One region of the Stenotrophomonas sp. YJH_SMC_105-26 genome, then DNA from elsewhere that is predicted to be linked to it. Evidence: predicted binding sites of a transcription regulator. Region 1 holds the regulator's gene; the other holds the start of a gene.
The links. Region 1 encodes sigma-54, which starts transcription at its own class of promoters, with help from an activator protein. Its sites were predicted from a motif close to TGGCACGNGCNTTGC; they were not measured.

Region 2: the regulator sigma-54 is predicted to act here: its motif matches at 1,100-1,114, upstream of glnA (type I glutamate--ammonia ligase).

The regions. Positions count from the first base shown of each region.
Region 1 is NZ_JCAFSD010000002.1:96,710-100,924, forward strand. It holds gene hprK (HPr(Ser) kinase/phosphatase) at 1-657, opposite strand, end outside; gene AC5P7F_RS07365 (PTS sugar transporter subunit IIA) at 654-1,106, opposite strand; gene hpf (ribosome hibernation-promoting factor, HPF/YfiA family) at 1,128-1,445, opposite strand; gene AC5P7F_RS07375 (RNA polymerase factor sigma-54) at 1,504-2,925, opposite strand; gene lptB (LPS export ABC transporter ATP-binding protein) at 2,966-3,685, opposite strand; gene lptA (lipopolysaccharide transport periplasmic protein LptA) at 3,685-4,215, opposite strand, start outside.
Region 2 is NZ_JCAFSD010000004.1:180,618-184,832, forward strand. It holds gene AC5P7F_RS12335 (META domain-containing protein) at 1-65, opposite strand, end outside; gene AC5P7F_RS12340 (undecaprenyl-diphosphate phosphatase) at 139-933, opposite strand; gene glnA (type I glutamate--ammonia ligase) at 1,156-2,565, shown strand; gene AC5P7F_RS12350 (P-II family nitrogen regulator) at 2,887-3,225, shown strand; gene amt (ammonium transporter) at 3,248-4,215, shown strand, end outside.

The DNA of each region.
Region 1 (4,215 bases):
CATCTCGCGCACATTCAGCACGCCCAGGCCGCGCACTTCCAGCAGGTCCTGCAGCAGTTCGGGGCAGGTACCGTCGAGCACGTCCGGGGCGATCTGGGTGAATTCGGGCGCATCGTCGGCCACCAGGCGATGGCCGCGGCTTAGCAGCTCCAGCGCCAGCTCGCTCTTGCCCGACCCGGCCTCACCGGTGATCAGCACGCCGATGGAATAGATCTCCATGAACACGCCATGCAGGATCACCCGCGGCGCCAGCGTGCGCGCCAGGTGGTAGGACAGGTGGTTGAGCAGTTCGTGGCCGCGCTTGGGCGACAGCCACAGTGGTGTACCGGATTCATCGGCGGCCGCGCGCAGGTCTTCCGGGCACGCCTGGTTGCGGGTCAGCACCAGCGCCAGCGGATGCGACTGCATGATCTTCTCGATGGTCTCCCAACGCTGGCGGGGTTCCAGCGCGTCCAGCCAGGACAGTTCCTCGGTGCCCAGGATCTGCACCTTGTTGGGATAGATCGCATTGAGGTAGCCGGCCAGCGACGGACGCCGCGAGACCGTGTTGCCGGCCTCCAGCTCGCGTTTCTCACCGGATTTGCCAGCGGCCCAGCGCAGCCCCAGCCGCTCGCGCTGCTGTTCGAACAGTTCACGGGCGGTGATGCTGGTATTCATGCGGCACTCGCAGGTGGGGTCATGTCCAGCGCCTCGCGCAGCGCCCGGGCATCGCCGGCTTCGCGCAGGGCCTGGCGGATGTCCGGTGCGGAAAACAGCTCGGCCAGCTCGGACAGCAGCATCAGGTGCTGGTGGGTGTAGTGGGCGGGGACGGCCATCGCGAACACCAGGTCCACCGGTTCGTCGCCGCCGAAATCGACCGGGGTCGCCAGTCGCAGCAGGGCGCCACGGGGACGGTCCAGGGTCGGCGCGCGGCCGTGGGGAATGGCGATGCCGTGGCCGATCGCGGTGCTGCCCAGGGCTTCGCGCTGGCACAGGTTCAGATAGATCTGTTCGGCGTTGGCCTGGCGGCAGGCCAGCAACCCGGCGGCGGCCTGCAGGACGCTGTCACGGTCGGTGGCCGTGCAGAGCTGGGTCTGCACGGCCGCCAGGAGGTCAGTCAGGGGCATGTCTGCGGGGAACGGTGGCGATCAGCCACCATTGTCGCCCACCGGCAGCGGTGCGTGCTGCTGTTTTTTTTCCTTGTGCTTGATGACCAGGCGGTCAAGCTTGTCCGCGAGCAGGTCGATCGCGGCATACATGGTCTGGCCGCCGGCCTCGGCGTGCAGGGTCTGCCCCGGAATGTTGAGGCTGGCGTCGACGTGGTGTTCGGTCTTCTGCAGCTTGAGGGTCACCCGCGCTTCGCAGTGCTGGTCGAAGTGTTTTCCGATCCGGGCCAGCTTCTCCTCTACATAGGACTGCAGGGCCGGGGTGACTTCGACGTCTTTGCCAAACGTTTCGATGCGCATCGGGTTTCTCCTGTGTTCGGATGTGCCAATGAACCTCTCCGCCGGGCGCGGCGGCGCGTCAAGCGATTCTGACCCTTTCGTGCGAGGCGGAAATGTTCATGGCTTCACGATACTTCGCCACGGTGCGTCGCGCTACTGGAATTCCCGACGATTTGAGCAGGTCAGCCAGCTTGGCGTCAGAAAGCGGCTTGCGCGGGTTCTCGTCGTCGATCAGGCGGCGGATCATTGCCTGGATGGCCGTGCTGGACGCCTCGCCACCGCCTTCGGTATCGATGCCCGAGGCGAAGAAGGCGCGCAGCGGCAGGGTGCCGCGCGGCGTGCGCACGTGCTTGCGGGCGATCGCGCGCGACACCGTGGATTCGTGCAGGCCCAGCTCGGCGGCGATCTCGCGCAGGGTCAGCGGGCGCAGCGCCTGCTCGCCGAATTCGAGGAAGCCGGCCTGTTGCAGGATCAGGCTGCGCACCACCCGCAGCAGGGTTTCACCGCGCTGCTGCAGGCCCTTCAGCAGCCAGCGCGCCTCCTGCAGCTGGCCGCGCAGGTAGCCGGCGTCGGCCTCGCCACAGCGGCGGATCAGCTGTTCGTAGCCACGGTGGATCACCACCTTCGGCCCGGCATGGGCCGCCAGCGCTGCGCGCCAGATGCCGTTCTGCCGCCACACCACCACGTCGGGCACCACATAGGTGTCCTGCGACAGCGGCGCGATCTGCGTGCCCGGACGCGGGTCCAGCGAGCGCAGCAGCGCGACCGCCGTCTCGACCTCGTCCAGCGGCTGTTTCAGTTCATGCGCCAGCCCGGAGACGCCACTGCGCGGCAGCCGTTCCAGCGGGCCTGCGGCAATCTGTCGCGCCAGCGCCAGCCCCGGCGTGTCGGCAGGCAACACGTCCAGCTGCAGCTGCAGGCACTCGCCGAGCGTGCGCGCGGCAACGCCGACCGGGTCGAAACGCTGGATGCGATGCAGCACCGCGAGGATTTCATCCTCACCGGCATGGACCGCCGGCAGCAGGGTTTCGGCGATGGTGGCCAGCGGTTCGCGCAGGTAACCATCGTCGTCCAGGGCATCGATCAGTGCAGCGCCGATGCTGCGGTCATGCGTGGAAAGATGCGACAGGTGCAGCTGCCACAGCAGGTGGTCGGCCAGCGTTTCGGTTTCCGCCACGCGCTCGGCGGCACTGCCGGTGTCATCGTCATCGTCGAAGCTGCCACCACTGCCGGCGGCACTCCAGTCGAGTTCGGCCGGCGCCCAGTCGTCGCCGTTGTCGGTGCGTTCGGCGGGCGCGTCGGCATCGGTGCTGTCGCTGGCCTCATTGGCGGCACTGCTGTCGTTGCTGTCGGCCCAGTCCAGCAGCGGATTGCTCTCCACGGCCTGGGCGATTTCAAGCTCCAGCTCGGTCGTGGACATCTGCAGCAGCTTGATCGCCTGCTGCAGCTGGGGCGTGAGCACCAGCTGTTGTCCCAACGATGTCTGCAGCCGAGTCTTCATGCCTGTGCCGAACGGAAGGAAAGGGACCCGGCGCCTGCGGTCACAGCTTGAAGGAATCCCCAAGGTAGACGCGACGTACGTCGGCGTTGTCCAGGATCGCCTCCGGCGAGCCCTGGGCCAGCACGGTGCCCTCGGCGAGGATATACGCGCGGTCGCAGATTCCCAAGGTCTCGCGCACGTTGTGGTCGGTGATCAGCACGCCGATGCCACGCTGCTTGAGATGGGTGACGATGCGCTGGATTTCACCCACCGAGATCGGGTCGACACCGGCAAACGGTTCGTCGAGCAGGATCAGGCGCGGCTGCGCGGCAAGTGCGCGGGCGATCTCGCAGCGACGACGTTCGCCACCGGACAGGCTGGCGCCGAGCTGGTCGGCCACATGGCCCAGCTGCAGCTCGTCGAGCAGGCTGTTCAATTCGCGTTCGCGGCCGGCCGAATCCAGGTCTTCGCGAAGCTCCAGTACCAGGCGGAGGTTGTCGGCCACCGTCAGCTTGCGGAACACCGACGGCTCCTGCGGCAGGTAGCCCACGCCCTGCTTGGCACGGGTGTACATCGGATCGCTGGTGATGTCCTTGCCGTCGAGCACGATGCTGCCGGCATCGGCGGCGACCAGGCCGACGATCATGTAGAAGCAGGTGGTCTTGCCGGCACCGTTGGGGCCGAGCAGGCCCACCACTTCACCGGCGTCGAGGGTCAGCCCGAAGTCCTTGACGACTTCGCGCTGCTTGTAGCGCTTGCGCAGGCCCTTGGCGACGAGCATTACTTCTTGCTCCCGGCCGGCTTGGCCGACGTGCTGGCCGGCGCCGCCGCCTTGGGCGTGGCCGCCGGCTGTGCCGCCGCGTTCTTGTTCTTCGGCGGAATGACGGTGCGCACGCGGCTGCCATCGCCACCGGAATTCATTTCGCCGCTACGGGTGTTGTAGACCATGCGCTGGCCGGCATTGGTGCCGCGCGCGCTGGTGACCTTGTAGTTGCCGGTCAGGGTGATGATCTCGGTCTTGATGTCGTAGTCGATGCGATCAGCCACCGCGTCCATCCAGGTGCCATCGTCGAGCTGCTGCTTCATCGTGGCCTGCTTGCCGGTGAACACCGCACGCACGGCCTCGCCGTCCTTCAGGTAGATCTCGGCTTCGGACGAGCGGATGTCCAGCGAGCCCTGGGTGACGGTCACGCCCTGCGAGAGCACGGTCTTGCCATCGCCGGTGAGCACGCCCGACTGCGCGCCGGAGTCGATGTTCATGTTCTCGTTGCGGTCGGTGGACTTGGCAAAGGCAGCGCTGGGAACAAGGAG
Region 2 (4,215 bases), on a different contig from region 1:
GCCGGGTTCTGGCTGCAGGCGGCCATCAGGGCCAGCGGGAGGAGCAGGGTGAGCTTGCGGTTCATGGTGATTCTCCTTGGGGAACCGTGGGGGAAACGGGGTGGGGCCGGCAACGGGGTTACCGTACCCCAGCGCTGTTCAGCTGCCGGAGGGCAACCACAGCAGCAGCGCCGCGCCCAGTGCGATGCGGTAGATCGCGAAGGCGGTGAACCTGTGCGACTTGATGTAGCCCATCAGCCACTTCACTACGACGAAGCCGGTGATGGCCGCGGCAAGGAAGGCCACGCCCACGTCGGCCCAGTCCTCGCTGCCCAGCTGCCCGGCCTTGGCCATTTCCAGGAAGGTGTAGGCGCTGGCGGCGAACATGGTGGGAATGCCGACCAGGAACACGAACTCGGCGGCGGCGGCGCGGCGGCTCAGGCCCAGCAGCATGGCCAGGAAGATCGCCGAGGCCGAGCGCGAGGTGCCGGGGAACACGCCGGCCACGACCTGTGCCAGGCCCACGCCGATCGCCACTGTCCAGGTCACCTGGTCGCGGTCGGGCAGGCGCGCGGTGTAGGCCTCCACCAGCAGCATCCAGACACCACCGATGATCAATGCCCAGGCCACCGGGCTGACCGTCTCCGGCAGCGACCAGCCGGCCTTGCGCACCACCAGGCCGACCACGGCGGTGACCAGGAAGGCGGCGCCCAGCTTGAACACGTACTCACGGTTCTCGCGCTGGTTGAAGCCGGTGGCCAGCTGCAGCAGGCGCTGGCGGAACACCAGCATCACGGCCACGATCGCGCCGGCCTGGATGACGATGTTGAAGAAGTCCGAGCGGGCACCCAGCCAGTGCTGGGCGATGAGCAGGTGGCCGGTGCTGGAGATCGGCAGGAACTCGGTCAAGCCTTCGAGGATGCCCAGCAGCAGGGCGGAGAGCAGGTCGGACATGGACGGTGCGTGACGCGCGGCGGAAGGAAGAAGGTCGAGAGGATAGACGATCCCTGCCGCACCAAACGGGTGCGTCTGGTGGCGGGTGCACCCGTTTGGTGCGCACCGTTCTGCACCGCCACGGAGCGCCCTTTTTGAAATCAATGACTTGCGGCCGGCGAAAAGTTGGCACGGTCGTTGCTGTACCTCAGCAGGCATTCATCCCCATCCGAGGTCGTACCGATGTCCGTGGAAAACGTTGAGAAGCTGATCAAGGACAACCAGATCGAGTTCGTCGATCTGCGTTTCGTGGATATGCGTGGCGTCGAGCAGCACGTCACCTTCCCGGTCAGCATTGTCGAACCGTCGCTGTTCGAAGAAGGCAAGATGTTCGACGGCAGCTCGATCGCCGGCTGGAAGGGCATCAACGAATCGGACATGGTCCTGCTGCCCGACACCACCAGCGCCTACGTCGACCCGTTCTACGCAGATCCGACCATCGTGATCAGCTGCGACATCCTCGATCCGGCCACCATGCAGCCGTACGGCCGCTGCCCGCGCGGCATCGCCAAGCGCGCCGAGGCCTACCTGAAGTCCTCCGGCATCGCCGAAACCGCGTTCTTCGGTCCGGAGCCGGAGTTCTTCATCTTCGACTCGGTCCGTTTCGCCAATGAAATGGGCAACACCTTCTTCAAGGTCGATTCCGAAGAAGCCGCCTGGAACAGCGGCGCCAAGTACGACGGCGCCAACAGCGGCTACCGTCCGGGCGTGAAGGGCGGCTACTTCCCCGTGCCGCCGACCGACACCCTGCACGACCTGCGCGCCGAGATGTGCAAGACCCTGGAACAGGTCGGCATCGAAGTGGAAGTGCAGCACCACGAAGTGGCCACCGCCGGCCAGTGCGAGATCGGCACCAAGTTCAGCACCCTGGTGCAGAAGGCCGATGAACTGCTGCGCATGAAGTACGTGATCAAGAACGTCGCGCACCGCAACGGCAAGACCGTCACCTTCATGCCCAAGCCGATCGTGGGCGACAACGGCAGCGGCATGCACGTGCATCAGTCGCTGTCCAAGGGCGGCACCAACCTGTTCTCCGGTGACGGCTACGGTGGCCTGAGCCAGCTGGCGCTGTGGTACATCGGCGGCATCTTCAAGCACGCCAAGGCCATCAATGCCTTCGCCAACTCGGGCACCAACAGCTACAAGCGCCTGGTGCCGGGCTTCGAGGCGCCGGTGATGCTGGCCTACTCGGCCCGCAACCGTTCGGCCTCGTGCCGCATTCCGTGGGTGTCCAACCCGAAGGCGCGCCGCATCGAAATGCGCTTCCCGGACCCGATCCAGTCCGGCTACCTGACCTTCACCGCACTGATGATGGCCGGCCTGGACGGCATCAAGAACCAGATCGACCCGGGTGCACCGAGCGACAAGGACCTGTACGACCTGCCGCCGGAGGAAGAGAAGCTGATCCCGCAGGTCTGCTCCTCGCTGGACCAGGCGCTGGAAGCGCTGGACGAGGACCGCGAGTTCCTGAAGGCCGGCGGCGTGATGAGCGATGACTTCATCGACGGCTACATCGCGCTGAAGATGCAGGAAGTGACCAAGTTCCGCGCGGCCACCCACCCGCTGGAATACCAGCTGTACTACGCCAGCTGACCGGATGCGATGGCGGTGGGTTCCCCCTCCCACCCGCCGCCATCGCTTCCGTTTTCGCGGCTGGGGAGCCGCGGTCAGATCGGGGTCGGATCCCATTCGTTTACGAATGGGCGCTGATCCCTATCCAGGGGCAAGAGAGAGACCGGATACGCGACCAGGGCCGCCCTCCCTCCCGCGTCGGTCGTGCAAGGAGAGAGGCACGGCCGTCCCGGCCCTGTACGTGTCCGGTGCAACAGCCACGGTCATCATCCTGATGACCCGTGGTTGCCTGATGCCAACGCGCGCTGGCGCGCTGGCCCCATCCACCCTCGGGACATGCGCATGAAACTGATCTCCGCCATCATCCGACCGTTCAAGCTCGACGAGGTCCGCGAGGCCCTGTCCGATGCAGGCGTGTCGGGCATCACCGTGACCGAAGTGAAAGGTTTCGGTCGCCAGAAGGGCCACACCGAGCTGTATCGCGGCGCCGAGTACGTCGTCGATTTCCTGCCCAAGATCAAGATCGAAACGGTGGTCACCGACGAGCGTGCCGACGCGGTGATCGAAGCGATCCAGTCGTCGGCAGGCACCGGCAAGATCGGTGACGGCAAGATTTTCGTCACCGCCGTCGAACAGGTCATCCGCATCCGCACCGGCGAAATCGGTGCCGACGCGCTGTAACCCCCTTCCGGAGATTCCCCCCATGAAGATGCGCCTTCTCACCGGGTGGCAAGCCCGGTTCCACCTGGTGTGCCTGTTGACGCTGCTCAGCGCACTGGCCGCCGGTGCCTGGCCGGGCAGCGCCCATGCCCAGGCCCAGGTATCGCCGTTGCCGAGCGAAAGCGTGGCGGTCGAGCCGCTGCACGATGCGGCCGCCACCGCCGCGGCGCCGGCCGTGGCCGAAGCGGCCGCCGCCTATGATCGTGGCGACGTCGCCTGGATGCTCACCTCGACCCTGCTGGTGCTGTTGATGGTGGTACCGGGCCTGGCCCTGTTCTACGGCGGCCTGGTGCGTTCGAAGAATGTGCTGTCGGTGCTCAGCCAGATCCTGGTGGTGTTCTCGCTGGTGCTGCTGCTGTGGGTGGCCTATGGCTACAGCGCGGTGTTCAGCGCCGGCAATCCGTTCTTCGGCTCGTTCACCGAATTCGCCTTCCTCAAGGGCTTCACCCCGGAGTCGGTGGGCAACACGCCGATCAAGGGCCTGCCGGACTATCTGTTCGTCGCGTTCCAGTCGACCTTTGCCGGCATCACCACCGCGCTGATCGTCGGTGCCTTCGCCGAGCGCATCAAGTTCCGCGCGGTGCTGCTGTTCTCGGCGCTGTGGTTCACCCTCAGCTACATCCCGATGGCACATATCGTCTGGGGTGGCGGCTACCTGGGTGAGCTGGGTGCCATCGACTTCGCCGGCGGTACCGTGGTCCACATCAACGCGGGCGTCGCCGGCCTGGTCGGCGCGTGGTTCGTCGGTAAGCGCCTGGGCTATGGCCAGACCGCGCTGAAGCCGCACAATGTGCCGTTTACCTACATCGGCGCGATGCTGCTGTGGGTGGGCTGGTTCGGCTTCAACGCCGGCTCGGCAGCAGCGGCCGACACCGTGGCCTCGCTGGCCTTCCTCAACACCGTGCTGGCCACCGCCGCTGCCGTGCTTGGCTGGACCCTGGTGGAGGCGAT